3 linked regions of the Variovorax paradoxus genome follow. The protein of the gene in region 1 interacts with the protein of each later gene in a pairwise test. Links are inferred from orthologs where the notes say so. Each region holds a gene or a part of one and is shown on either strand. Other genes may lie near its edges. The genes, in order: dnaX, dnaQ and dnaE.

The links.
Region 2: the proteins of dnaX (region 1) and dnaQ interact in binary tests that used the Escherichia coli proteins (3 or more experiments, as listed by UniProt). The link is inferred for Variovorax paradoxus from one-to-one orthologs.
Region 3: the proteins of dnaX (region 1) and dnaE interact in binary tests that used the Escherichia coli proteins (3 or more experiments, as listed by UniProt). The link is inferred for Variovorax paradoxus from one-to-one orthologs.

The regions. Positions count from the first base shown.
Region 1 is NZ_CP091716.1:4,418,607-4,428,579, reverse strand. Bases 4,096-7,089 are described here. They hold dnaX (DNA polymerase III subunit gamma/tau), read left to right. Parts: upstream 4,096-4,653; coding sequence 4,654-6,525; downstream 6,526-7,089. Other genes in these bases: recR (recombination mediator RecR), read left to right, coding at 6,922-7,089; L3V85_RS20485 (YbaB/EbfC family nucleoid-associated protein), read left to right, coding at 6,582-6,914; L3V85_RS20500 (TIGR03862 family flavoprotein), read left to right, coding at 4,096-4,286. In the rest of the region: L3V85_RS20505 (UvrD-helicase domain-containing protein), read left to right, coding at 1-3,051; more of L3V85_RS20500, read left to right, coding at 3,048-4,095; more of recR, read left to right, coding at 7,090-7,512; L3V85_RS20475 (MAPEG family protein), read left to right, coding at 7,540-7,932; L3V85_RS20470 (ABC transporter substrate-binding protein), read left to right, coding at 8,070-9,107; L3V85_RS20465 (ABC transporter ATP-binding protein), read left to right, coding at 9,163-9,973. UniProt on the Escherichia coli protein: Part of the beta sliding clamp loading complex, which hydrolyzes ATP to load the beta clamp onto primed DNA to form the DNA replication pre-initiation complex.
Region 2 is NZ_CP091716.1:4,580,789-4,585,242, reverse strand. Bases 1-2,877 are described here. They hold dnaQ (DNA polymerase III subunit epsilon), read left to right. Parts: upstream 1-1,016; coding sequence 1,017-1,739; downstream 1,740-2,877. Other genes in these bases: L3V85_RS21265 (peptidoglycan recognition protein family protein), read right to left, coding at 2,310-2,877; L3V85_RS21270 (hypothetical protein), read right to left, coding at 1,933-2,277; fdx (ISC system 2Fe-2S type ferredoxin), read left to right, coding at 679-1,017; hscA (Fe-S protein assembly chaperone HscA), read left to right, coding at 1-672. In the rest of the region: more of L3V85_RS21265, read right to left, coding at 2,878-2,912; L3V85_RS21260 (stereocilin), read left to right, coding at 3,144-3,266; L3V85_RS21255 (NAD(P)/FAD-dependent oxidoreductase), read left to right, coding at 3,307-4,416. UniProt on the Escherichia coli protein: DNA polymerase III is a complex, multichain enzyme responsible for most of the replicative synthesis in bacteria. The epsilon subunit contain the editing function and is a proofreading 3'-5' exonuclease.
Region 3 is NZ_CP091716.1:3,455,636-3,466,707, forward strand. What follows is about bases 3,562-7,654. They hold dnaE (DNA polymerase III subunit alpha), read left to right. Parts: upstream 3,562-3,935; coding sequence 3,936-7,454; downstream 7,455-7,654. Other genes in these bases: L3V85_RS16060 (sulfurtransferase), read right to left, coding at 3,562-3,873; L3V85_RS16070 (peptidoglycan D,D-transpeptidase FtsI family protein), read right to left, coding at 7,480-7,654. Outside these bases: L3V85_RS16040 (tripartite tricarboxylate transporter permease), read right to left, coding at 1-159; L3V85_RS16045 (tripartite tricarboxylate transporter TctB family protein), read right to left, coding at 164-688; L3V85_RS16050 (sensor histidine kinase), read right to left, coding at 845-2,392; L3V85_RS16055 (response regulator), read right to left, coding at 2,349-3,059; more of L3V85_RS16060, read right to left, coding at 3,082-3,561; more of L3V85_RS16070, read right to left, coding at 7,655-9,210; L3V85_RS16075 (cell envelope integrity protein TolA), read right to left, coding at 9,300-10,223; L3V85_RS16080 (ExbD/TolR family protein), read right to left, coding at 10,227-10,664; protein TolQ, read right to left, coding at 10,680-11,072. UniProt on the Escherichia coli protein: DNA polymerase III is a complex, multichain enzyme responsible for most of the replicative synthesis in bacteria. This DNA polymerase also exhibits 3' to 5' exonuclease activity. The alpha chain is the DNA polymerase catalytic subunit.

The sequences.
Region 1 (9,973 bases):
AAGAAGGCTGCCGGCGAAATGCGCGAGCGGCTCGATCAGTGGCTCGAAGATTTCGTCGAGCGCACGCCGGAAGAGCTGGTCGCGCAACTCGTCATGCGCGGCGTCGAGCCTGCGGCGGCACTTGCGGCGGTTCCACGCCTGAAGGGCCTCTACCGTCGCCTGCTCGAAGGCGGCCGGCCGGTGCAGTTCCGCACCTTTCACGCATGGTTCGCGGGCCTGCTGCGCAATGCGCCGCTGGCGGTGCTGCGCGAACTGGGCCTGCCGTCGAACTACGAGCTGCTCGAGGACGATGCCGAGGCGCGCAGCCACACGTGGCGCCCGTTCTTCGAGGCCGTCACCGCCGACAGGAATGCGCTGGCCGACTACTACGCCGTCGTCGCCACGCACGGCCGCTCGCAGACGGCCAAGGCGCTGGGCGAGGCGCTGTCCAAGCGCGTCGAGTTCTCGCTGGCCGACGCAGAGAACGCGGTGCAGCATTTCAGCGCCTTCTATCCCTCGCTCGATGGGCTCGAGGAGCCGACCGACGCCCTGCGCGGCAGTGCGGTGCGACAGCGCTGGCTCGACCGTGCCGCCGCACTGGGCAAGGAGTCCAACAAGACGCCGCAGAAGGCCGCCGAGGCCATCATCGACATCTTCGGCACGGGCGAGCCCGAAGCTGGCGCACTGCCGGCCGCGCTGGCGCACCTGCGCAAGAACTTCTTCGTGGCCACGGAAGACCGGCTCAACAAGAACCTGCAGAAGTTCCCCGCCGCCCAGGAGGCCGAGGCCGAATTGCAGGTGCTGTGCGGCGCGCAGGCCCAGCATGCCGCCTGGCTCTACCAGCAGCGCATGACGCGCCTCACGCGCATCCTGATCGCGGCCTTCGCCGACGTGAAGCGCGCGCACGGCTGGGTCGACATGAACGATGTGGAGCAGGCGGCCCAGTTGCTGCTCGGCCAGTCGGCACTTTCGGGCTGGGTGCAGGAGCGGCTCGACGCGCGCATCGCGCACCTGCTGATCGACGAGTTCCAGGACACCAACCCGCTGCAGTGGCAGGCACTCTACGGCTGGCTCAGCGCCTACACCGGCGCGCAGGGCCGGGCGCCGCGCGTGTTCATCGTGGGCGACCCGAAGCAGAGCATCTACCGCTTCCGCCGTGCCGAGCCGCAGGTGTTCATTGCCGCCAAGAAGTTCGTGCGCGAAGGTCTCGACGGCGAGTTGCTGAACTGCGACCACACGCACCGCAATGCGCGCGCCGTGGTCGGTCTGGTCAACTCGGCGATGCTGGCCGCGCAGGATGCCGGCGAATTCGACGGCTACCGCGCCCACACCACCGAGCGCAAGGACGAGGGCGAACTGCTCAAGCTCCCGGCCATCGACCGCGATGCGCTCGGCGCCGCCGAGGCCGCACCAGCCGACGACGGCATGCTGCATTGGCGAGACAGCCTCGTCACGCCGCGCGTGCTGCCCGAAGAGCAACTGCTGCAAAAAGAATGCGAGCAGGCCGCGCAGTGGGTCGCGCAGCGCATCGCCGACGGCACGCCGCCGCGGCAGATCATGGTGCTCGCGCGTCGTCGCAGCCGGTTGTCGGCCATGCAGGACGCGCTGCGCCAGCGCCACATCCCCGTGCAGCAGCCCGAGAAGAACGAACTGCACGACGCACCCGAAGTGCAGGACGTGGTCGCGCTCATCGACGCACTGGTGTCGCCTGCCCACGATCTTTCGCTGGCGCGGGCGCTGAAGTCGCCGGTGTTCGGCATCGGCGACGACGCGTTGGTGCAACTGGCGCTGCGCCAGCGGGAGCGCCCGTCGTTCAACTGGTTCTCGCTGATCCAGAAAAGCGAAGACCTGCCAGCGGAACTGACGGAGGCGGGCGTCAAGCTGCGCAAATGGCAGCGCTGGCTGATGACGCTGCCGCCGCACGATGCGCTCGACGCGATCTTCAACGATGGGGATCTGCTCGCGAAATTCGGTGCGGCGGTGCCGGCGCCGATGCGGCAAAGCGCGTTGGCCAATCTGCGTGGCGTGCTGACCGCATCGCTCGACATCGACGGCGCGCGCTTCACCACGCCCTATGCCTTGGTGCGCTCGTTGCGCGCAGGCGGTGTGCGGGCGCCGTCCGTCGCCGCGCCCGACGCGGTGCAACTGCTCACCGTGCATGGCGCCAAGGGCCTGGAGGCCGATACCGTGCTCATGCTCGACTGCGATGCCCCGCCGCCGCGCGCCCAGACCATGGGCGTGCTGGTCGAGTGGAAAGGCAGCGACAGCGCGCCGACGCGCTTCGTGTTCCTTGCGAGCGAAAAGACGCCGCCGGCCTGTGCCGCGGCGTTGCTCGAGGAGGAGCAGCGCGCCCGCCATCGCGAGGAGCTGAACGGTCTCTATGTGGCGACCACGCGGGCGCGCGAGCGGCTGGTGTTGTCCTCGGTGCGCCCCGCGCGGGCCAACGAGGGCAGCTGGTGGACGCGGCTGGAGCCGCTGTGCGAGCCCACGGAGGCCGACGAGCCGCTGGTCGCGCTGCCGACGGAGAGCGGCGCGGGCAGCTTCTCGATGAAGAAAATGCCCGAGGCGCCTGTGCCGGTCGAAGTGCCCTCCACCAGGAAAGCCGCCGCGACCGCCACCGTCGACGCCCGCGCCGCGGCCTTCGGCCAGGCCATGCACCGCTTGCTCGAATGGGCAGTGCCGGGGGAGCCTCTGCCCGCCGCCCATGTGCGTGCCGCCGCCCGCGAATTCATGCTCGATGCGCAGCAGGCACGCGGCGCCGCCGCACTGGCCCAGCGCATCCGCGCCGGAGAGGGCGCCTGGGTGTGGGACGATCGCAGGGTCGACTGGCATGGCAATGAAGTCACGCTGGTGCATGAAGGCGAGACCTTGCGCATCGACCGTCTGGTGCGCGAGCGCGACGGCGGCGCCTGGTGGATCCTCGACTACAAATCCGCGGCGCGTCCCGAACGGGACGCCGCGCTGATCGCACAGATGCAGCGCTACCGCGCGGCAGTGCAACATGCCTATCCCGGTGCCACGGTGCGCGTCGCGTTCCTGACCGGGCAGGGCGAACTGGTAAATCTCGAATGAATGTTTCTCCTGCCGTTGCCGTGATCGGCGGCGGACCCGCCGGCCTGATGGCGGCCGAAGTACTGAGCGCATCCGGTGCGCAAGTGCATGTGTACGACGCAATGCCCTCGGTGGGCCGCAAGTTCCTGCTGGCCGGGCGTGGCGGCCTGAATCTCACGCACTCGGAGCCTTTCGACGTGTTCATGAGCCGCTTCGGCGAGCGCCGCGCGCAACTCCAGCCGATGCTCGAGAAGTTCGGTCCGCAGCAGGTGCGCGAGTGGGCGGCGGGGCTGGGCATCGAGACTTTCGTCGGCACCTCGGGCCGCGTGTTCCCGACCGACATGAAGGCTGCGCCGCTGCTGCGTGCGTGGCTGCATCGGTTGCGCGCGGCGGGCGTGCAATTTCATATGCGGCATCGCTGGCTGGGCGAGGGCGCAATCGACCTGGGCGCGTTGCGGTTCGCGACGCCGGCCGGCGAGGTCACCGTGAAAGCCGATGCCGTGGTGCTGGCGCTGGGCGGCGCGAGTTGGGCGCGCCTTGGCTCCGACGGGGCATGGGCGCCGTGGCTGCTGTCCAAGGGCGTGGAAGTGGCACCTCTGTTGCCTGCCAATAGCGGCTTCGATGGCGCGGGGTGGAGCGAGCATTTTTCGAGCCGTTTCGCGGGGCAGCCGTTCAAATCGGTCGCGATCTCGTTCACCGACAGCCAGGGACGTCATTTCGCGCGCAAGGGCGAGTTCGTCGCGACAGCCACGGGCATCGAAGGCAGCCTGGTCTATGCCGCATCTGCGCTGCTGCGCGACGAGATTGCCGCGAACGGCAGCGCGACGCTGCTGCTCGACTTGCTGCCCGATCGCACGCAGGAGCAGGTGCTCGCGGCGGTGAAGCATCCGCGCGGTGCGCGCTCGTTGAGCAGCCACCTCAAGAGCCGGCTCGGCATCGAGGGCATTAAGGCGGGCGTGCTGCACGAGGCGCTGAGCAAGGAAGCGATGCAGGACCCCGTGCAACTGGCGACCACGATCAAGGCCGTGCCGCTGAAGCTGGTCGCGACACGTCCGGTGGACGAGGCGATCAGCACGGCGGGCGGGGTGCGCTTCGACGCGCTGGACGCGGCGCTGATGGCGAATGCGCTGCCCGGCATGTTCGCGGCAGGGGAGATGCTGGATTGGGAGGCGCCGACCGGCGGTTACCTGCTCACGGCGTCGATGGCGAGCGGCGCTGCCGCGGCGCGCGGCGCTATTCAGCGGCTGGGGCTGTAGAAGCCCCGCGCCGTATCGGAGTTTTCGCTGAGTGAGTTTGCAAGCTCCGTTTCATTTCGCGTGGAATGAAACGAAGCTGCGGAAGAGGTTGACGAGCCTTACCCCTGGCACTGACTACGCAGTTAGGGCTGCTTGGTTCCCCACCTGACCCGGTTGGCCACTTCACCATGCAGGGAGGCCCGTCAGCGCTTATTGTAACCCCCCAGGATGCGCGCACTTCGTGTCGCTTCTCCTTCCCCCTGCTGGGGGCGACACCGGCGGCCCGGCGAAGCCGGTTCCGCGGTGGCCCACGAAAAGACGGGGGCTTTTTTGATTGCGGGGTTGAAGCTGGGGTGGGAGGGACGCCGCGCCTTTTAGAATGCCCGCAATGTCTTATCTCGTGCTCGCTCGCAAGTTCCGTCCGAAAACCTTCGGTGAGATGGTCGGTCAGGGGCATGTGGTGCAGGCGCTCGAGAACGCGTTGACCACGCAGCGCCTGCATCACGCCTATCTTTTCACCGGCACCCGGGGCGTGGGCAAGACCACGGTCTCGCGGATTCTGGCGAAGTCGCTCAACTGCCAGGGGCCGGACGGGCAGGGCGGCATCACCGCCACGCCTTGCGGGGTCTGCCAGGCTTGCCGCGACATCGACTCCGGCCGCTTCGTCGACTACACCGAGCTCGACGCGGCCTCGAACCGCGGCGTGGACGAGGTGCAGTCGCTGCTCGAACAGGCCGTCTACAAGCCGGTGCAGGGGCGCTTCAAGGTCTTCATGATCGACGAAGTGCACATGCTCACCAACACCGCGTTCAACGCAATGCTGAAGACGCTCGAGGAGCCGCCCGAGTACCTCAAGTTCGTGCTGGCCACGACCGATCCGCAGAAGGTGCCGGTCACGGTGCTGTCGCGCTGCCTGCAATTCAACCTGCGGCCGATGGCGCCGGAGACGGTGCTCGAACACCTGACGGGCGTGCTGCAGACCGAAAACGTTCCGGCCGAGCCGCAGGCGCTGCGCCTGCTGGCTCGCGCGGCACGCGGCTCGATGCGCGACGCGCTGTCGCTCACCGACCAGGCCATCGCCTTCGGCAACGGTGAGCTGGTCGAAACCGGCGTGCGGCAGATGCTCGGCAGCGTCGATCGCGGCCATGTGTTCCGCCTGATCGAGGCACTGGCGCAAGGCGACGGCAAGACGGTGGTCGAGACCTCGGAGGCGCTGCGCGTCGACGGCATGTCGGCTGCGTCCACGCTCGAAGAAATGACGGCGGTGCTGCAGGCCATGGCCGTGCTGCAGGCTGTGCCTTCGCGTGCCGAGTCCGCCGATGCCGCCACCGACCCCGACGCGGCCGACACCGCGCGCCTGGCCGCGCTGATGCCCGCCGACGAGACGCAACTGCTCTACAGCCTCTGCCTGCACGGCCGTGGCGAGCTGGGCCTGGCTCCCGACGAATACGCGGCGCTCACCATGGTGCTGCTGCGGCTCCTGGCCTTCAAGCCTTCCAACGCGGCTGCTTCGACGGCCTCCACGGAAAAAAAAACTCTGAATGAAGCCGCGGCCGCCGCGCCGCAGGCGCCGGCACGTGCCCCGGCACCCGTTCCGGCCCCTGCGCCGGTCGTGCGTCCGCCGGCCGAACAGCCGGCTGCCGCAGCCCCCGCGCCGGCTCCGATTTCGCCAGCCCCGACTTCTCCGCCGGCACCCGCGGGCCAACGCCTCGCCGTGGTCGACGAACCCCGCCGCCAGCCCGAGCAGCGCCCGGAGCCGCCCGACGCACCGGCCAAGGTCGTCGGCGTGCCCATCCGCGTGCAGCCGCCGCCGAGTGCGCGCGACATTCCTCCTGCCGAGGGCTCGCAGCGCGTTCCCTACACCCCCATTCCCCAGAGCGAAGACGGCGACTTCTGGCATGCCACGGTCACGCAACTGGTCGCGTCCGAGGCCATCAACGCCCTGACGCGCGAGCTGGCGCTGCAGTCGCAATTGGTGGGCCGTGACACCGACCAATGGATGCTGCGCATCGAGCGCGAGACGCTCAACCAGCCTTCCAGCCGCGAGAAGCTGACGGCCGCGCTCAACGGCCTGGGCCACGACATCAAGCTCACGATCGAGATCGGTGGCGTGGTCGACAGCCCTGCGCGCCGCAACAGGCAGGCCGCCGACGAGCGTCAGCGCGTGGCCGAGGACGCCATTCACAACGACCCCGAAGTACAGGCGCTGATGCGCGACTTCGATGCGAAGATCGTCCCAGGAACCCTGAAACCGGCCTGAGCTTTCGTCTCTCTTATCCTTCTCCCATTTTTCCAACCCAACAATCAGGACCAACGATGTTCAACAAAGGACAACTGGCCGGCCTCATGAAGCAGGCGCAGGCAATGCAGGACAACCTCAAGAAGGCCCAGGAAGAGCTGGCCCACATCGAGGTCGAGGGTGAATCCGGCGCCGGTCTCGTCAAGGTCGTCATGACCTGCAAGCACGACGTCAAGCGCATCACCATCGATCCGAGCCTGCTGGCCGACGACAAGGACATGCTCGAAGACCTGGTGGCCGCCGCCTTCAACGCCGCCGTGCGCAAGGCCGAGGAAACCAGCGAGCAGAAGATGGGCAAGCTGACGGCCGGCATGCCCGGCCTCCCGCCCGGCATGAAGCTGCCGTTCTAAGCGGCACATGGCCGACGCCAGTTCGCTCGACGCCCTGATCGATGCGCTGCGCCGCCTGCCCGGTGTCGGCGTCAAGTCGGCCTCGCGCATGGCCTTTCATCTGCTGCAGCATGACCGCGACGGCGCGCAGTTGCTCGCGCGCGCACTGCAGCAGGCGGCGGGCAATGTGCGGCACTGCGAACTTTGCAACACCTTCACCGAAGCGCCGATCTGCAGTGTCTGCATGGACTCGCGGCGCGACGTGACCAAGCTCTGCGTGGTCGAGACACCGGCCGACCAGGCCGCACTGGAGCGCACCGGCGCATTCCGCGGCTATTACTTCGTGCTGATGGGCAAGCTCAGTCCGCTCGACGGCATCGGGCCCAACGACATCGGGCTGCAGAAGCTCTTCAATCGCGCGCTCGACGGCACGGTGAGCGAGGTCATCCTCGCCACCAACTTCACGGCCGAGGGCGAAGCCACGGCGCACGTGATCGGCGAAGCGCTCAAGCAGCGTGGCCTGATGGTGACGCGTCTCGCGCGCGGCGTGCCGGCCGGCAGCGAACTCGAGTACGTGGACCTCGGCACCATCGCGCACGCGCTGGTGGATCGGCGGTAGCCACGCCGCCGGCGGAGACAAAACGAAATGACTTTTTCACTGCTCACGGTAGCCTATTGGTGCGTGTTCATCGCCTGTGGGCTGCCGTACCTGGCCGCGTGGATCGCCAAGGCGGGCAGTTTCGGCCCGCGCGACAACATGCAGCCGCGCGAATGGGCCGCGAAGCAGAGCGGCTGGCGCGCGCGTGCCAACAGCGCGCAGGCCAACAGCTTCGAGGGATTGCCGTTCTTCATCGGCGCCGTGATCATCGCGCACCAGCTCGGCGCGGCGCAGGGGCGGCTCGACATGCTCGCAGTGGCCTACGTGGTGCTTCGCGTGATCTATATCGGCCTTTACATCAAGGGCATCGGCAGCGCGCGCAGCGCGGTCTGGGCGCTCGGTTTCCTGGTCAACGCCGCGATCCTTTTCATCGCGCGATAAGCCCCGTGCGCAGGGCCTTCTGGAGGCCTTCATGCTTACGTGGAAACCCGCACGGGATGACCCCGATGCAGTCGCGTGATGCGGCCCCTAAGCTCGATTCAGTCCAGACGAATCACAGAGCCTCCAGGCACCGTTTCATGCTCCATCGCCGCACCCTCATTTCCGCCTCCGCCATTGCCGCCGCAACCATCGCGTTGCCGCGCGTCTTTGCGCAGCAGGCGAAGCTGGAGAAGACCAAGGTCTCCATCGCGGTGGGCGGCAAGGCGGCGTTCTACTACCTGCCGCTGACCATCTCCGAGCAGCTCGGCTATTTCAAGGCCGAGGGGCTGGACGTGGAAATCTCCGACTTCGCCGGCGGCGCGCGCGCGTTGCAGGCCGTGGTCGGCGGCTCGGCCGACGTCTGCTCCGGCGCCTACGAACACACCATCAACCTGCAGGCCAAGAACCAGTTCTTCCAGGCCTTCGTGCTGCAGGGCCGCGCACCGCAGATCGCGGTGGGCGTGTCGACCAAGAACATGGCCGGCTATACCGGCATCCAGGATCTCAAGGGGAAGAAGATCGGCGTCTCGGCACCGGGCTCGTCGACCAACATGGTGGCCAACCTCGTGCTGTCGCGCGGCGGTCTCAAGGCCAGCGACGTGAGCTACATCGGCGTGGGCGTGGCGGCCGGTGCGCTCACCGCGTTGCGCTCGGGGCAGATCGACGCCATCAGCAACACCGATCCGGTGATGACGATGCTCGAGCAGAAAGGTGACGTGAAGATCATCAGCGACACGCGCACGCTCAAGGGCACGCAGCAGGTGTTCGGCGGCACGATGCCGGCGGCCTGCCTGTATGCGTCGACCGAGTTCATCCAGAAGAATCCGAACACCTGCCAGGCGCTGGCGAATGCCATCGTGCACGGCCTGAAATGGCTGCAGACGGCGGGGCCGGGCGACATCATCAAGACGGTGCCGGAGACCTACCTGCTGGGCGACCGCGCGCTGTACCTCGCTTCTTTCGACAAGGTGCGCGAGTCGATCGCGACAGACGGCCTGGTGCCGGCCGACGGCCCCAAGACCGCGCTCACCGCGATCGCCAGCTTCGACAACACCGTGAAGGCCGACAAGATCGACCTCGCCAAGACCTACACCAACGATTTTGCCCGGCGCGCGAAAGACAGGTTCAAAGCCTGATTCCGAACGTCCTCGCGACCCGGCCCTGGCCGGGTTTTTTATGCCCCGTCCGACCATGTCCGACCACGCACTCGAACTCCTCTCCATCAGCTGCACCTTCCATTCGAAGGACGATCCCGGCCAGCGCTACACCGCGGTGGCCGACACCACGCTGCGCATCAGGGCCGGGGAGTTCGTGTCGGTGGTCGGCCCCACCGGCTGCGGCAAGTCGACGCTGCTGAACGTGGGCGCGGGCCTGCTGGAACCCTCATCGGGCACGGTCAAGGTGTTCGGCAAGACGCTGGAGGGCGTCAACGCGAGAGCGGGCTACATGTTCCAGACCGAAGCGCTGATGCCCTGGCGCAGCGCCATCGACAACGTGATGGTCGGGCTGCAGTACCGCGGCGTGCCCGACGCCGATGCGCGCAGGCAGGCCGAAGCATGGCTCGCGCGTGTGGGCCTGGCGGGCTTCGGCGACCGTTATCCGCACCAGCTTTCCGGCGGCATGCGCAAGCGCGTGGCGCTGGCGCAGACGCTGGTGCTCGACCCCGACATCATCCTCATGGACGAGCCCTTCAGCGCGCTCGACATCCAGACGCGCCAGCTGATGGAAAACGAAGTGCTCGACCTCTGGAGCGCGAAGAAGAAGGCGGTGCTGTTCATCACGCACGACCTGGACGAGGCCATCGCGATGAGCGACCGCGTGGTGGTGCTGTCGGCCGGACCGGCGACGCATCCCATCGGTGAGTTCGCCATCGACCTGGCGCGTCCGCGCGACGTGGCCGAGGTGCGCACGCAGCCGCGCTTCGTCGAGCTGCACACCCAGATCTGGGAGGTGCTGCGCGACGAGGTGCTCAAGGGCTATGCCCAGCAGTTGAGGAAGGCCG
Region 2 (4,454 bases), 160 kb from region 1 along the record:
TCGCTCGGCATCGAGACCATGGGTGGGCTGGTCGAGCGCATCGTGCCGCGCAACCAGACCATCCCGACCGCGATGGCGCAGGACTTCACGACCTACCAAGACGGCCAGACCGCGCTGGCGCTGCACGTGGTGCAGGGCGAGCGCGACCTTGTCTCCGACTGCCGCAGCCTCGCGCGCTTCACGCTGCGCGGCATTCCACCGATGGCGGCCGGCGCGGCGCGCATTCGCGTGACCTTCACCGTCGATGCCGACGGCCTGCTGAGCGTGAGCGCCAAAGAGCAGGGCAGCGGCGTCGAGGCCAGCGTGGCCGTCAAGCCGTCGTACGGCCTGTCGGACGACCAGATCGCGACCATGCTGCAGGAAAGCTTCTCCACCGCGCAGCAGGACATGCAAGCCCGTGCGCTGGTCGAGGCGCGCGTCGACGCCGACCGCATGCTGCTCGCCACCCAGAGCGCGCTCGATGCCGATGGCGATCTGCTGAGCGACGAAGAGCGCACGCTCATCGACGCTTCGATGGCGCAGTTGCGCGAAGCCGCCAAGACCAGCAACGACGCCGGCGCCATCGAGGCCGCAACCAAGAAGCTGGCCGACGACACCGAGGCCTTTGCCGCACAGCGCATGAACGCGGGCATTGCGCGCGCACTTGCCGGCCGCAAGGTCGAATCTCTCTAGAACAACATGCCCACGATCAAGATCTACCCGCATCCCGAGTACTGCCCGCAAGGCGCCGAAATCACCGCGCCCGCAGGCACCTCGATCTGCGAGGCGCTGCTCGACAACCACATCAACATCGAGCACGCCTGCGAGATGAGCTGTGCCTGCACCACCTGCCACGTGATCGTGCGCGAGGGTTTCAACTCGCTCAACGAAGCGGAAGAGGGCGAAGAAGATCTGCTCGACCGTGCCTGGGGCCTGGAGCCGCAATCGCGCCTGAGTTGCCAATCGATCCTGGCGCAGGAGAATGTGACTATCGAGATTCCCAAATACTCGATCAATCACGCCAAGGAAAACCACTGATGAGTCGCTTGATCGTCCTCGATACCGAAACCACCGGGCTTTCCGCGGAAAACGGCGACCGCGTCATCGAGCTCGGCTGCGTGGAGCTGTTCAACCGCAAGCTCACCGGCAACGACCTGCACATCTATTTCAACCCGGAGCGCGAGAGCCACGAAGACGCGCTGAAGGTCCACGGCCTGACGACCGACTTCCTGCGCGACAAGCCGAAGTTCGCGACGCTGGCGAACGACATCGTCGAGTACCTGCGCGATGCCGAGCTGATCATTCACAACGCGGCCTTCGACGTGGGCTTCCTCAACAAGGAGTTCGAGCGCGCCGGTTTTCCCCCGCTGCGCACCTTCGTTGCGGAAGTGACCGACACACTGGCCATGGCCAAGCTGGTGTATCCGGGCAAGCGCAATTCGCTCGATGCACTGTGCGACCGCTTCGGCGTCGATCGTTCGAACCGCACCTTCCACGGCGCCAAGCTGGACGCCCAGTTGCTGGCTGACGTCTACATCAACCTCACACGCGGGCAGGATGCGCTGCTCATCGATGTGGCGTCGAGCGAGCCCGAGGTGGGCACCGCCGTCGTGGCGATGGACCTGAGCCAGTTCGAGCTGCCGGTGATCCTGGCAGCGGAGCAAGAACTCGCCGCGCACGAGGGCGTGCTGGCTCAACTCGATAAATCTTCTGGTGGCCGCACACTGTTTCGTCAAAATGACGAAAAAGCTGTGGCATAATCTGAGGCTTCGCTGAACGCGATTCGTAATTCAAAGCAACGCAGTCAAACGCGTTGTTTTGGGCGGTTAGCTCAGGGGTAGAGCACAGCATTCACACTGCTGGGGTCGGAGGTTCGAAGCCTCCACCGCCCACCATCATCAAAAAGCGACCTGGATTTCCAGGTCGCTTTTTTGTTTTGCGCGTCCGGTCTTTTTACTGCTTCGCGCCGAAGAGGTCGTCGCAGTTATCGCAAGCGAAGTAGAGCTTCTGCTCCCCGCATTGCACCGACCCTGTGGCACCCGCCCGGATCTGCCAGTCGCACGACCTGCCTTGCCGGGTCAGCGTGCCTTCGACGTAGCAGGGCGCCAGCTGGTAGTTGTCGTGCAAGGTCTTGTAGTCGACCTCTTTCGCGCGAGAAAAGAATTCGCGCGCCTTGCCGTGGCTCTGCGGCACATCGGATGTCCGGCAGGCCGCGGCCGGTTCGTCGGTGTGGAAGTCTGCGACGTAGACGTTCGTGAACGACGCAGCGTCGCGGGTCGCACACGAAGCGACAAGCATGGCACCAACCGCCAACGCAAGAACGCGGATTCTTACTTCCATAGCGCCGAACTCGCTTCGCCTGGATTCTTGTACGACACCGTCGGATGCCGGTAGACGTCGCTCGACTTCAGGTTGAACTGCAGGTACAGCTCATCGATCAGCCATTGAAGCGACGCGTTCTGCGCAGCTGTCACGTCCTCGTAGCTCTTGTCGTCGATGTGCAGGCCGACCAGTTCGATGCCGATCGAGTCGTTGTTCACCGGATACCGATCGGGGTAGGGCTTTGCGCGCTCATGCGCATCGATGGCGTTGATCTGGCTGGTCCACGACATCGCCAGCATCTTGGCCATGGCTGACGTGTCGCAAGTGCTCTTGTTGATGGTGAGGCACTTCGACTTGATCAGCTTGCCGACGTGATAGCAGCGCGCATACACGCTGGCCGTCTGGTAGATCTGGCCGTTCTTGTCGATCAGGAAGTGGGCGCCGTTGCCGCCCGCCTGGTAGCCGTTGAGGCTGGACTCGGCGGTGCTGGAATCGGTCTGGTGAACGACGATGGCCAGCACACTGGGCAATGCGCCGTGCTCGATGCCGGATGACCGCCTGGGTATCACCTTGGGATCGACCAGCATCCCGTTGGTGTCGATGGTGGACATTTCTCTCCCTCCAGAAGAAAGCGATGCTCGTTGCTGCTCTGTCAGCGCGTCGAAGTAAAACACATCGATCGCGGATGACAAAACCGCATTGGTAACGCGATTTGACAGAGCCCGCGGCGCTGATTGCTTCCGCCTTACTTGACTGTCGGTTGGCACCGACGGCAAGTGCAGCCAAGGGCTGTCGCACTTCCCACGGCACTGGCCTAGAACCTGGATGAAAGGAGCAAGACCATGGCCACTCATCCCGATCTTCCGACCCCCGTGACGCCGGACCTGCCCGTCGAGCCCGATGAAGGCCCGAGCACGCCACCGGACGAACCCACCGACCCCGAGCCGCCACCCTCGGTGAGTTGAGTTTGTTCGTGCATCGTGCGGGCCGCGATAAGCTCGCACGATGGACGAAATTGATTGCGCCGTCATCGGCGCTGGAGTGGTGGGGCTGGCCGTGGCGCGCGCGTTGGCGCTCGCGGGCCGGGAGGTGTTGGTGCTCGAATCCGAAGGTGCCATCGGCACTGCAACGAGTTCGCGCAACAGCGAGGTGATTCACGCGGGCATCTATTACCCGAAGGGCTCGCTGAAGGCACGGCTTTGCGTCGAGGGCAAGCAACTGCTGTACGCCTATGCCGATGAGCGCGGCGTGCCGCATCGGCGCTGCGGCAAGCTGATCGTGGCGACGTCGCCCGAACAGGCCGGTCAACTCGAGGCGATCCGGGTCAAGGCGGCTGCCAACGGGGTCGACGATCTGGAACTGCTTACCGAACAGCAGGCCAAGGCGCTGGAGCCGCAACTGCAATGCGTGGCGGCCCTGCATTCGCCCAGCACCGGCATCGTCGACAGCCATGCGCTGATGCTGAGCCTGCTCGGCGACCTCGAGAACGCGGGCGGCATGCTCGCGCTGAAATCACCGGTGACGCGCGCCGAATGTGGTGCCGACGGCATCGTGCTGATCGCGCAGGACGGCACGGCGTTGCGCTGCCGGACGGTGGTCAATGCAGCGGGGCTCGGAGCCCCGGCGCTGGCCCGTCGATTCGAGGGGCTGCCCGCCTCGTCGGTGCCGCAAGAGTATTTCGCCAAGGGCAACTACTTCACCCTGTCGGGGCGAGCGCCTTTCGGCCGCCTCGTCTATCCGGTTCCCGAGCCGGGCGGCTTGGGCGTGCATTTGACGATCGACCTCGGCGGCCAGGCCAAGTTCGGGCCCGACGTGCAGTGGGTGTCTTCGGCCGACGACCTCGTGGTCGACCCCGCGCGCGGCGACGGCTTCTATGCCGAGGTGCGCAAGTACTGGCCGGCGCTGCCCGACGGCGCACTTATTCCCGGCTACGCAGGCATGCGGCCCAAGATCTCGGGGCCGGGCGAGCCGGCTGCGGACTTCGTGATCGAGGGGCCCTCGTCGCACGGTGTGGCGGGCCTGGTCAATCTGTTCGGCATCGAGTCGCCGGGGCTCACGAGCAGCCTGGCGATCGGGGCGCATGTCGCCCGCCTGCTGGCGGGTACGGAAGCTTGAGTGAGTGAATCAAGGGCACAAGTCCGCACATCTGTCGC
Region 3 (11,072 bases), 960 kb from region 1 along the record:
GAGCGGCAGCAGGATAGAGATGGCCTGCAGCGCGCCCATGCCCGGCAGCACGCCGATCAGGTTGCCCACCAGCACGCCGAAGAACGACCACAGCAGGTTCGAGCCCTGGAAGGCGACGCCGAAGCCGAACCAGAGGTCTTGTAGCGATTGACCGATCATGATCTCAACCTCCCCACTGGAACAGGGGCAACTGCAGCTTGAGCGCCCACCAGAACACGACCACCGCGATGAACGACATCGCCAGCGAAAGCAACAGCGCTTCGGTCAGCGTGTTGTCGCGGTCGCCGAGCGCCGAGATGAACACGATCGCGAAGGTGGCCGGCAGCAGGCCGCCGTACTCGCCGAACAGCAGGAACGCGAGGATGCCCAGGATGATGCAGATGCCGCCGCGAATGTCGGGCATGCCGCCCGGATGGCCGTGCGAGACGGCCTCTTCGTCGGATGCGGGCTTGTCGCCGCGCGCGGACACCGCGATCAGCAGGCCGGTCAGGGCCAGCAGCGCACCGAGCGCGACCGGGAAGAAGCCCGGTCCCATGTGCGCGAGCTCGCCCACGCGGTAGCCGATGCCGGCATACACCGCGGCCAATCCGATGACGATCAGCAGGGCGCCGCCGTAGTAGTCTTTTTTGAATCTGGAAGCGGGCCGGGGCGCGTGCGAGGCCGGATCTTCACCGAGCTGGTGCTGCATAAGTCTCCTTCGATTTGGAAGGAGGGCAGTCTAGAAATCGAGGCTTTCAGTCCCCTTTCGGACGGGGCGCAAGCGACCTGCGGACCCTCAAAATACGTGTAATCACGTACCGACGTATCGGGTGAAACCCTAGCAAAAACGGGCCTCGGCGGGGCTTCAGCCGAGGTGCAGCGGCAGCCTCAGCGTCGCGCGCAATCCGCCGCCGGTGTTGCTCTCGGGCATGCCCGCGCTGTCGAGCTCGATCTCGCCGCCGTTGCGCCGCGCATAGCCGCGCGCGATGGTCAGGCCCAGGCCCGCGCCGTGCGCCGCGCCCGCATCCACGGCGGGGTCGCGGTGAAAGCGCTCGAACACGCTCTCGCGCCGCTCGGGTGCGACGCCGGGACCGTTGTCGCACACCTCCGCCAGCGCCGACGAAGCCTCGCGCCGCACGGTCACGGTGATGTTGCCGCCGCGCGGCGTGTACTTGAGCGCGTTGTGCACGAGGTTCGCGAGCACCTCGTGAAGCTCGGCCGCGTTGGCGAGCACCGGCAGCACGGGCGTGTCGTCGTCCTCGGCGTCATCGCCGGCGGCGGTGTCGCTGCGCGCATCGACCCAGCCCAGGTCCTGGTCGTTCTCGCGCGCCAGCGGCAAGTATTCGAGCACCACGCCGCGCGCGATGGCGTTGAGGTCGACCACCGCTGGCTCGGCCCGCGCTGCCTCGCCTTCGGTGGTGGCATGCGCCAGCGCGAGCAGTTGTTCGCTCAGGCGCCGCGTGCGCGCCAGCTGCGCGACGATGGCATGCAGCGATTCGCGCATGCGCGCCGGGTCGGTCTCGCGCACCGCGTAGCCGGCCTGGATCGACAGGATGCTCAGCGGCGTGCGCAACTGGTGCGAGGCGTCGGCCAGGAACTGCGATTGCTCTTCCACCATGCGCCGGTGGCTTGCGATGTGGTGGTTGACCGCGTCGACCAGCGGCACCACTTCCTTGGGCACGCCGTTGGCGTCGAGCGGCTTCAGGTCGTCGCGCGAACGCTCGCGCAGCGAACGGCGCAGGCGCTCAAGCGGGCGCAGGGTCCAGGCCACGCCCAGCCACACCAGCAGCGCCATCACCAGCACCATGCGTGTGTCGCGCAGCAGCTCCTGGCGCAGCGACTCCGACTGGGCCTCCGTGCGCGGCCCGATGCCCTCGGCCGCCTGGATCAGCACGCTGTAGGCCACGCCGGGGTGGACGTGGTCGTACACCGTCTGCCGAAGCGCGGCCACGCGCACGCGGTGCTGCTCGTGCACCGCGTCGTAGAACACCGGCACGCCGTCGGCCGGGCGGGTGGCGGGGCGGGGCAGGCCGGGCACGCCCATGAGCGTGTTCTCGGGCGAGTTCACGTCGAGCGTTTCGCCCTTGGGAATGCGCTGCACGCCGACGTGCAGGTACTTGTAGCGCAGGTGCGTCGACTCGAACATGGCCTGGATCGAGAAGGGCTCCTGCACGCGCACGCTGCCGTCGCTCGCGACCACGATGCCGTTGGCCAGGGCCTGCACCGGCTCGAGCAGGCTCTGGTCGTAGGCGGCGACCAGCGAGTCGGTCAGCGCGTGATAGTCGTTCCAGCTGTCCAGCGCCAGCAGCGTGACCATGCCCGGCAGCAGCAGCGCCAGCAGCCGCGTGCGGATGCCGAAGCGCTGCGGCTCAGTCGCCGGCGATGGGGTCGGCGGCTGCGGCTGTGGATCCATCGGCAATGCCCTCGAGCATGTAGCCCAGGCCGCGCACGGTGACGATGCGCACGTCGCTGTCCGCCAGCTTGCGCCGCAGCCGGTGCAGCACCACTTCGATGGCGTCGGGGCCGGCGGTGCTGTCGTTGGTGAACACCTTGGCGAAGAGCTGCGACTTGCCCACCGGCGAGCCGCTGCGCATCAAGAGTGCCGTGAGGGCGGCCTGCTCGCGCGGCGTGAGCGACAGCAGCGTGCCGCGCAGCGTGAAGGCATGGCTCTGGCTGTCGTAGGAGAGCGAGGCGCACTGCAGGCGCGGGTGCTGCTTGCCGCGGCTGCGCCGCACCAGTGCCGACAGGCGCGCCTCGAGCTCGACCAGCTCGAAGGGCTTGGAAAGAAAGTCGTCGGCGCCCAGGTTCAGGCCGCGCACGCGGTCTTGCAGGGCGCCCTGCGCGGTGAGGATGAGCACCGGCGTGCGGTCGTCGGCGTTGCGCATGTCGGCCAGCACGCTCAGGCCGTGCTTGTCGGGCAGGCGCAGGTCCAGCACGATGGCGTCGTATTCGGTGCCGGCCATGAAGGCTTCGGCGGTGCGCGCGTCGGGCGCATGGTCGGCCACGAAGCCGCTCTGGGTCAATGCGCGGATCAGCCAGGAGGCCATGTCCAGTTCGTCTTCGACCAGGAGGATGCGCATGGGAGGCTGCCGGTTGTTGGGGTCAGGTCTTGAGGCCGAGATTCAGGTCGATGTCTTCCGCCGCGCGTGCGCTGGCATCGGCCGCGCGCGCGCTCAGGTCGGGCGCAAGCGCGCGCCGGCCGTCGAACACGAAGCAGTCGCCGTGGTAGTGCGCGCCGCCGACCTGCTCGAAATACTTGAGGATGCCGCCTTCGAGCTGCAGCACGTTCTCGATGCCTTCCTCGCGCATCAGGATCGCGGCCTTCTCGCAGCGGATGCCGCCGGTGCAGAAGCTCACCACCGTCTTGCCGGCGAAATCGGCGCGGTGCTCCTTCAGGGCGGGCGGGAACTCGGTGAACTTGGTGATGCGCCAGTCGATGGCGCCGTCGAAGGTGCCTTCGTCGACCTCGAAGTCGTTGCGCGTGTCGAGCAGGGCGATTTCGCGGCCCTCGTCGTCGTGGCCCTGATCGAGCCAGCGCTTGAGCGTGGGGGCATCGACGCCGGGCGCGCGGCCGGCGGCGGGCTGGATCGCCGGGTGGTCCATGCGGATGATCTCGCGCTTGAGCTTCACCAGCATGCGGCGAAAGGGCTGCGTGGCGGACCAGCTTTCCTTGGCCTCGAGGTCGGCGAAGCGGGCGTCGGCGCGCAAATCGGCCAGAAAGGTCCGTACGCCGTCGGCCGAACCCGCCAGAAACAGGTTGATACCCTCCGGCGCCAGCAGGATGGTGCCCATGAGGTCCAGGGCCTGGGCGCGGGCGCGCAGGTCTTCACGCAGCTCGGGGCTGTCGTCGATGGCCACGAACTTGTAGGCCGCGATATTCAAAATCTCTTGCACGGGGCGGGATTGTAGGGAACCCCAACTCACATGGTGGATGCGGTGCTTTCTACAATGGCCGCATGTTTGTTCACCTGCGCCTGCACACCGAGTTTTCCGTCGTCGACGGCACCAACCGAATCGATGAAGCCATCAAGGCCGCGGCTGCCGACAAGCAGCCCGCACTGGCCATCACCGACCTGAACAACCTGTTCGGGGCGGTCAAGTTCTACAAGCAGGGGCGGGGCAAGGGCGTCAAGCCGGTCATTGGCGCCGAAATCTTCATCGACGGGCTGGGCAAGGAGCCCGGCGCGCTGACCCGCATCGTGCTGCTGGTGCAGAGCATGGAGGGTTATCTGAACCTTTCCGAGCTGCTGGCGCGGGCCTGGACGCAGAACGTGGCGCGCGGCCAGTCGCAGGCCGCCTGCAAGCTGGAGTGGGTGCAGGAGCTGTCGGGCGGGCTGATCGCGCTGTCGGGCGCGCAGGCCGGGCCGCTGGGCCAGCCGCTGCTGCAAGGGCAGGGCGAGCGCGCGGCCGAACTCGCGCTGCAGCTGGCGGGGATTTTTCCGCACCGCTTCTACATCGAGCTGCAGCGCGCCGGTCGTCCCGAGGACGAGCCGCATGTCATTGCCGCGGTGCAGCTTGCCGCAAGGCTCAAGCTGCCGGTGGTGGCGACGCACCCGGTGCAGTTCGCGGCCCGCGAAGACTACGAGGCGCACGAGGCGCGCGTGTGCATTTCCGAGGGCGAGATTCTGGGCAACCCGCGTCGCGTGCGCCGCTTCACCGAAGAGCAGTACTTCAAGTCGACCGCCGAAATGCAGGCGCTCTTTGCCGACGTGCCGAGCGCGCTGGCCAACACGGTCGAGATCGCCAAGCGCTGCAACCTGACGCTGGTGCTGGGCAAGCCGCAGCTGCCGGACTTTCCGACGCCGTTCATCAGCGAGGGCGTGCGCATGCCCATCGACGACTTCTTCCGCCAGGAGTCGTTCGAGGGCCTGGAGATGCGCCTGAGGCACCTGTACCCCGACGAGGCCAAGCGCGAAGCGCAGCGCGCGCGCTATGTGGAACGGCTTGAGTTCGAGATCAACACCATCCTGAACATGGGGTTCCCGGGCTACTTCCTGATCGTGGGCGACTTCATCAAGTGGGCCAAGGAAAACGGCTGCCCGGTGGGCCCGGGCCGGGGCTCGGGCGCCGGCTCGCTGGTGGCCTATGCGCTGAAGATCACCGACCTGGACCCGCTCGAATACAAGCTGCTGTTCGAACGTTTCCTGAACCCCGAACGCGTTTCGATGCCCGACTTCGACATCGACTTCTGCCAGGGCAACCGCGACCGCGTGATCGACTACGTGAAGGACAAGTACGGCCGCAACGCCGTGAGCCAGATCGCCACCTTCGGCACCATGGCCGCGCGAGCGGCCATCCGCGACGTGGGCCGCGTGCTCGACATGAGCTATATGTTCTGCGACGGCATCAGCAAGCTGATTCCGAACAAGCCCGGCATGTCGGTGACGCTGCAGTACCCGCCCGAGAAGAAGATCGAAGGCGACAAGAACAACTACGCCATCGAGATGGAGCCGCAGCTCGCGGAGCGCATCGAGAAGGAAGAAGAAGTGAGGATGCTGGTCGAGCTCGCGCAGAAGCTCGAAGGCATGACCCGAAACATCGGCATGCACGCCGGGGGCGTGCTCATCGCGCCGGGCAAGCTCACCGACTTCTGCCCGCTCTACCAGCAGCCCGGCAGCGAATCGGCCGTGAGCCAGTACGACAAGGACGACGTCGAAGCCATCGGCCTCGTGAAGTTCGACTTCTTGGGTCTTGCCACGCTCACCATCCTGGAGATTGCGCGCGAGTTCATCATGAAGCGCCACAAGGGCCAGGAGAACTTCGCGTTCGAAAACATACCGCTGAACGACGCGGCCACCTACCGGCTGTTCTCCGAAGGCACGACCGAGGCGGTGTTCCAGTTCGAATCGCGCGGCATGCAGGGCATGCTGAAGGATGCGCGTCCCACGCGGCTGGAAGACCTGATCGCGCTGAACGCGCTGTACCGACCGGGCCCGATGGACCTGATTCCCAGCTTCGTGGCGCGCAAGCACGGCCGCGAAGAAGTGGAGTATCCGCACCCGGCCGTGGCCGAGATGCTCTCCGAGACCTACGGGATCATGGTCTACCAGGAGCAGGTGATGCAGACCGCGCAGATCCTGGGCGGCTACTCGCTCGGCGGCGCCGACTTGCTGCGCCGCGCGATGGGCAAGAAAAAGCTCGAGGAAATGGCCGAGCACCGCGAGAAGTTCCGCGCGGGCGCACTTGCCACGCACGGCATCGTGCAGGACAAGGCCGACGAAATCTTCGACTTGATGGAGAAGTTCGCGGGCTACGGTTTCAACAAGTCGCACGCCGCCGCCTACTCGCTGCTGGCGTATCACACGGGCTGGCTCAAGGTTCACTACACGGCCGAGTTCTTCTGCGCCAACATGACCGTGGAAATGGACGACACGGACAAGCTCAAGCTCCTGTTCGAAGACGCCCAGAAAAACTTCGGCATCACCTTCGAGCCGCCGGACGTGAACCGCGGCAACTACCGCTTCGAGCCCGTGACCGACCGCGTCATTCGCTACGGGCTGGGCGCCGTCAAGGGCACGGGCCAGCTCGCGGTCGAGGCCGTGGTGCGGGCGCGCGAAGAGGGCGGCCCGTTCAAGAGCCTGTTCGACTTCTGCGTGCGCATCGACCGTCAGCGCATCAACAAGCGCACGGTGGAAGCGCTCATCAAGGCCGGCGCCTTCGACGCCATCCAGCAGAACCGCGCGTCGCTGATCGCCTCGGTCGACCGTGCCTTCGAATTTGCCATTGCCACCGCGGCCAACGCCTCGCAGGTCGACATCTTCGGCGACTGCGAGCACGGCTCGGCCACCGCGGAGCCCGACCTGGTCGACGCCACGCCGTGGGGCGTGAAGGAGCGCCTGACGCTCGAGAAAACGGCCGTGGGCTTCTACCTGTCGGGCCACCTGTTCGACGAGGTCTCGCACGAAGTGCGGCGCTTCTGCAAGCGCGAGATCGGTGACCTGCTCGACAGCCGCGACCAGCAGGTCATTGCCGGCATCGTGAGCGACTTCCGCGTGATCAACGGCCAGCGCGGCCGGCTGGCGATCTTCAAGCTCGACGACAAGTCGGACGCGATCGACGCCACCGCCGACGAGGCGCTCATCAACGCCAACCGCAACACGCTGAAGGACGACGAGCTCGTCATCGTCAGCGGCAGGCTGCAACCGGCGCGCGGCGGCTTCGAGGCGCGCTTCCAGGTGCAGCAGGTGTGGGACCTCGCCACGGCGCGCTGCCGCTTCGGCAAGTTCCTGCGCGTGGCGGTGAACGGCAAGGCGCCCGACATCGCGCGCCTGATCAAGGACTTTCCGCCGCGCACCGAGCAGACCGAGGTCGGCGACCTGATCCAGGGCCTGCCGGTGCGGCTGTCGATGGCGCGCGGCGGCGCGCAGGTCGAGCTGCAACTGGGCGAGCGCGCCAAGTTCTTCCCGACCGATGCGGCGCTTGCCAGCTGGACCGCGCAGGCGGAAGCGGGCAAGGCGCAGATCGTTTACGACTGAGCCTCTGGCGCCCCGGAAAAGGGGCTCAGTGCGACAGCGGCGCCACCGCCAGGTCCGGCACCACGTTCATGATGCGCAGCGTCTGCTGCACCACCTGGCTGAACACCGGCGCCGCGACCAGGCCGCCGAAGTACTTGCCGGCGCTGGGCTCGTCGATCATCACCGCGACGATGATGCGCGGCTTGTCGATGGGCGACATGCCGGTGTACCAGGCGCGGTACTTGTTGCTCGCGTAGCCCTTGCCGACCTGCTTGTGCGCGGTGCCGGTCTTGCCGCCCACCGAGTAGCCCACCGTCTGCGCTAGCGGCGCGGTGCCGCCGGGCGCGGCGGCCAGGTGCATCATCTGCCGCACCTCGCTCGCGACCGTGGGCGAGAACACCTGCACGCCGGCCGGCTCCTCGCCGTTGTTCTTCAAAAGGCTCACCGGGATCACCTCGCCGTCGTGCGCGAAGGCCGTGTAGGCGTGCGCGATCTGGAACAGCGAGGCCGACAGGCCGTAGCCGTAGGACATGGTGGCCTGCTCGATCGGGCGCCATGACTTCCATGGGCGCAGCCGCCCGGTCACGGCGCCGGGAAAGGGCGTCTGCGGCTTCTGGCCCAGGCCCACCGCGGTGAGCGAGTTCCACATTTCCTGCGCCGACATGCGCTGCGAGATCTTGGTGGCGCCCACGTTGCTGGATTTCTGGATCACGCCCTGCACCGTGAGCACGCCGAAGTTCTCGTCGTCGTGAATGGTCGCGCCCGAGACGGTGATGCGCCCGGGGTTGGTGTCGATGATGGTGTTGGGCGTGACGCGGCCCAGCTGCAGCGCGGTGGCGACGGTGATGGGCTTCATGGTCGAGCCGGGCTCGAACACGTCGGTCATGGCGCGGTTGCGCAACTGCTCGCCCGTGAGGTTGCGGCGGTCGTTGGGGTCGTAGCTGGGGTAGTTGGCCATGGCCAGCAGTTCGCCGGTACGGGCATCGACCACCACCACGCTGCCTGCGCGCGCCTTGTTGGCGACCACGGCGTCGCGGATCTTCTCGTAGGCCACGAACTGCACGCGGTCGTCGATGCTCAGCTGAATGTCGTGGCCCTCGGTGGGCGGCACCTGGTCTTCGGTGTCCTCGACGATGTGGCCCAGCCGGTCCTTGAGCACGTGGCGCGAGCCGGACTTGCCGGCCAGCTCCTGGTTGAAGGCCAGCTCGATGCCTTCCTGGCCCACGTCTTCCACGTTGGTGAAGCCGGCCAGGTGGGCGGCGGCCTCGCCCTCGGGGTACTGGCGGCGGTAGTCGCGGCGCAGGTAGATGCCCTTGAGATTGAGCGCAGCCACTTCCTTAGCAATCGACTGGTCGACCTGGCGCTTGATCCAGACAAAGCTCTTGTCCTCGTCCTCCAGCTTCTTGTCGAGTTCCTTCTGCGGCATGCCCAGCAGCTTGGCCACCTGCTGGAGCTTGGCCAGCACCGCGGGGTCGTCGCGCTCGATGTCCTCGGGAATGGCCCAGATGCTGGGTGCCGGAATGTCCGAGGCCAGGATCAGCCCGTTGCGGTCGAGGATGCGGCCCCGGTTGGCCGGCAGCTCCAGCGTGCGCTGGTAGCGCACTTCGCCCTGGTGCTGGAAGAAGTCGTTGTTGAAGATCTGTACGTACGAGGCCCGGGCCGCCAGCAGCACGAAGCCGAAGGCAATGCTGGCCACGATGAACTTGCTGCGCCAGACGGGGGTGGGGCTGGCAAGGAGCGGACTGCTGCCGTAGCGGATGCGGCCGTTGGGATTCATGAGCCCTGATTATCGAGCTCCGGGTGACGTGCAAGTCACCCGGAGAGGGCCCGTTTTCTTAGCTGCGCGTTAGCAGGCGCACGAAGAGGTCAGCGCTTGGGCCGCAGCGACACGATGAGTGACGGGAAGATGCGCCCGTCGGTGTCGCGCGGCAGCTTGTCGGTCTTGCGCAGGCCGCGCTCGGCCGCGTCGTCCCAGCCCGGCAGGCCGCTCGACTTGCTGAGCTTGACGCCGACGATGGTGCCGTCGGGTGCCAGGCTCACCTCGAACTCCGCCGCCGGGTTGCCGTTCACGGTGTCGGCATCGGGGAAGGTGATGTTCGGGCGAACCGCCGCCGCGATGCGGCCTGCATAGCCGCTGGACGGACCCGACGAGCGCATGGCCGTGCCCTTGGAGTCGTCGCTGCCGCTGGCGCCGGCCAGGCCCTGCATGCGCTTGAGCGTGGCGGCACGGTCGGCGGCTGCCTGTTTCGCGGCCGCCTCGGCCTTCTTGGCTTCAGCCTGCTTGGCCTCGGCCGCGTCCTGCTGCTTCTTCTGCTCGGCCAGCTTCTGCTGCTGTTCCTTCTTGCGCTGGGCTTCGTCCTCGGCGCGCTGCTTGGCCTCGAGCTCCTTCTTCTTCTGCAGCTGCTGTTGCTGCTGGAGCTCGCGCTCTTTCTGTTCCTTCTGCTCCTTGAGCTTCTTCTCGCGCTCCAGGGCAATGTCGGGTGCCTTGGGTGCGGGCGCGGGCTCTGGCGCCTTGGCCACGGGCGGAGGAGGCGGCGCCGGGGCGGGTGGTGGCGGCGCGGGTACGGGAGCCGGCGCCTCCGGTGCCTGCAGGCGGGGCGCCGCCTGCTGCACCGTGGACGACCACAGCTCCGCGTCGACCGCGCCTTCGTCGGCCTCGCTTTTCCAGCGCACGCCCCAGGTGAGCGCGGCGATCAGCAGGCCGTGGGCGATGAGGGCCAGCACGACGGCGCGCGGCGTGCCGCGCTGCGGCGGCGGCGCGAACTCGGGGCGATCCAGTGCGAGCGACATGCCTTATTTGCCGCCCGTGGTCGTGACCGACAGGCCCACGCGCTCGACGCCGTTGCGCTTGAGCTGGTTCATGGCCTTCACCACGGTCTCGTACTTCACCGACTTGTCGGCGCTGATGACCACCGGGCGGTCGTTGTCGCCGCCCTGGGCCTGCTTGGCCGCGGAGCCGATCTGCGCCATGGGAATCGACGTGCCGCCGGAGCCGGTGGCCGGGTCCTTCTTGATCTGCACTTCGTCATCGCTCTTGATGACGATCTCGATGGGCTTGTCGGGCTGCTTGTTGGCGCGGTCGACCGTGGGCAGGTTGATCACGCTCGGCGTGATGAGCGGTGCGGTGACCATGAAGATGATCAGCAGCACCAGCATCACGTCGATGAACGGGACCATGTTGATCTCGTTGATCGTCCGGCGGCCGCGGCCCCGGGATGAAACGGCGGGCATGCGTCGCGCCTCCGCTCAGCGGTTGGCCGGAGCCGTCGACGAAGCGGCGCCGCCGGCGTTCGGGCTGGCCGAGAGGTTGCGCTGCAGGATGTTGGAGAACTCCTCGATGTAGGTCTCCAGTGCAATGGCGATCTTGTCGATCTCGCGGGCAAAGCGGTTGTAGCCGACCACCGCGGGAATCGCGGCGAACAGGCCGATGGCGGTGGCCACCAGCGCTTCGGCGATGCCGGGGGCCACGGTGGCCAGTGTCACCTGCGTGAGGGCGGCCAGGCCGGTGAAGGCATGCATGATCCCCCAGACCGTGCCGAACAGGCCCACATAAGGAGAGACCGAACCCACGGTGGCGAGGAACGAGAGGTTCTGCTCGGCTGCATCCAGCTCGCGCTGGAAGCTCGCGCGCATCGCGCG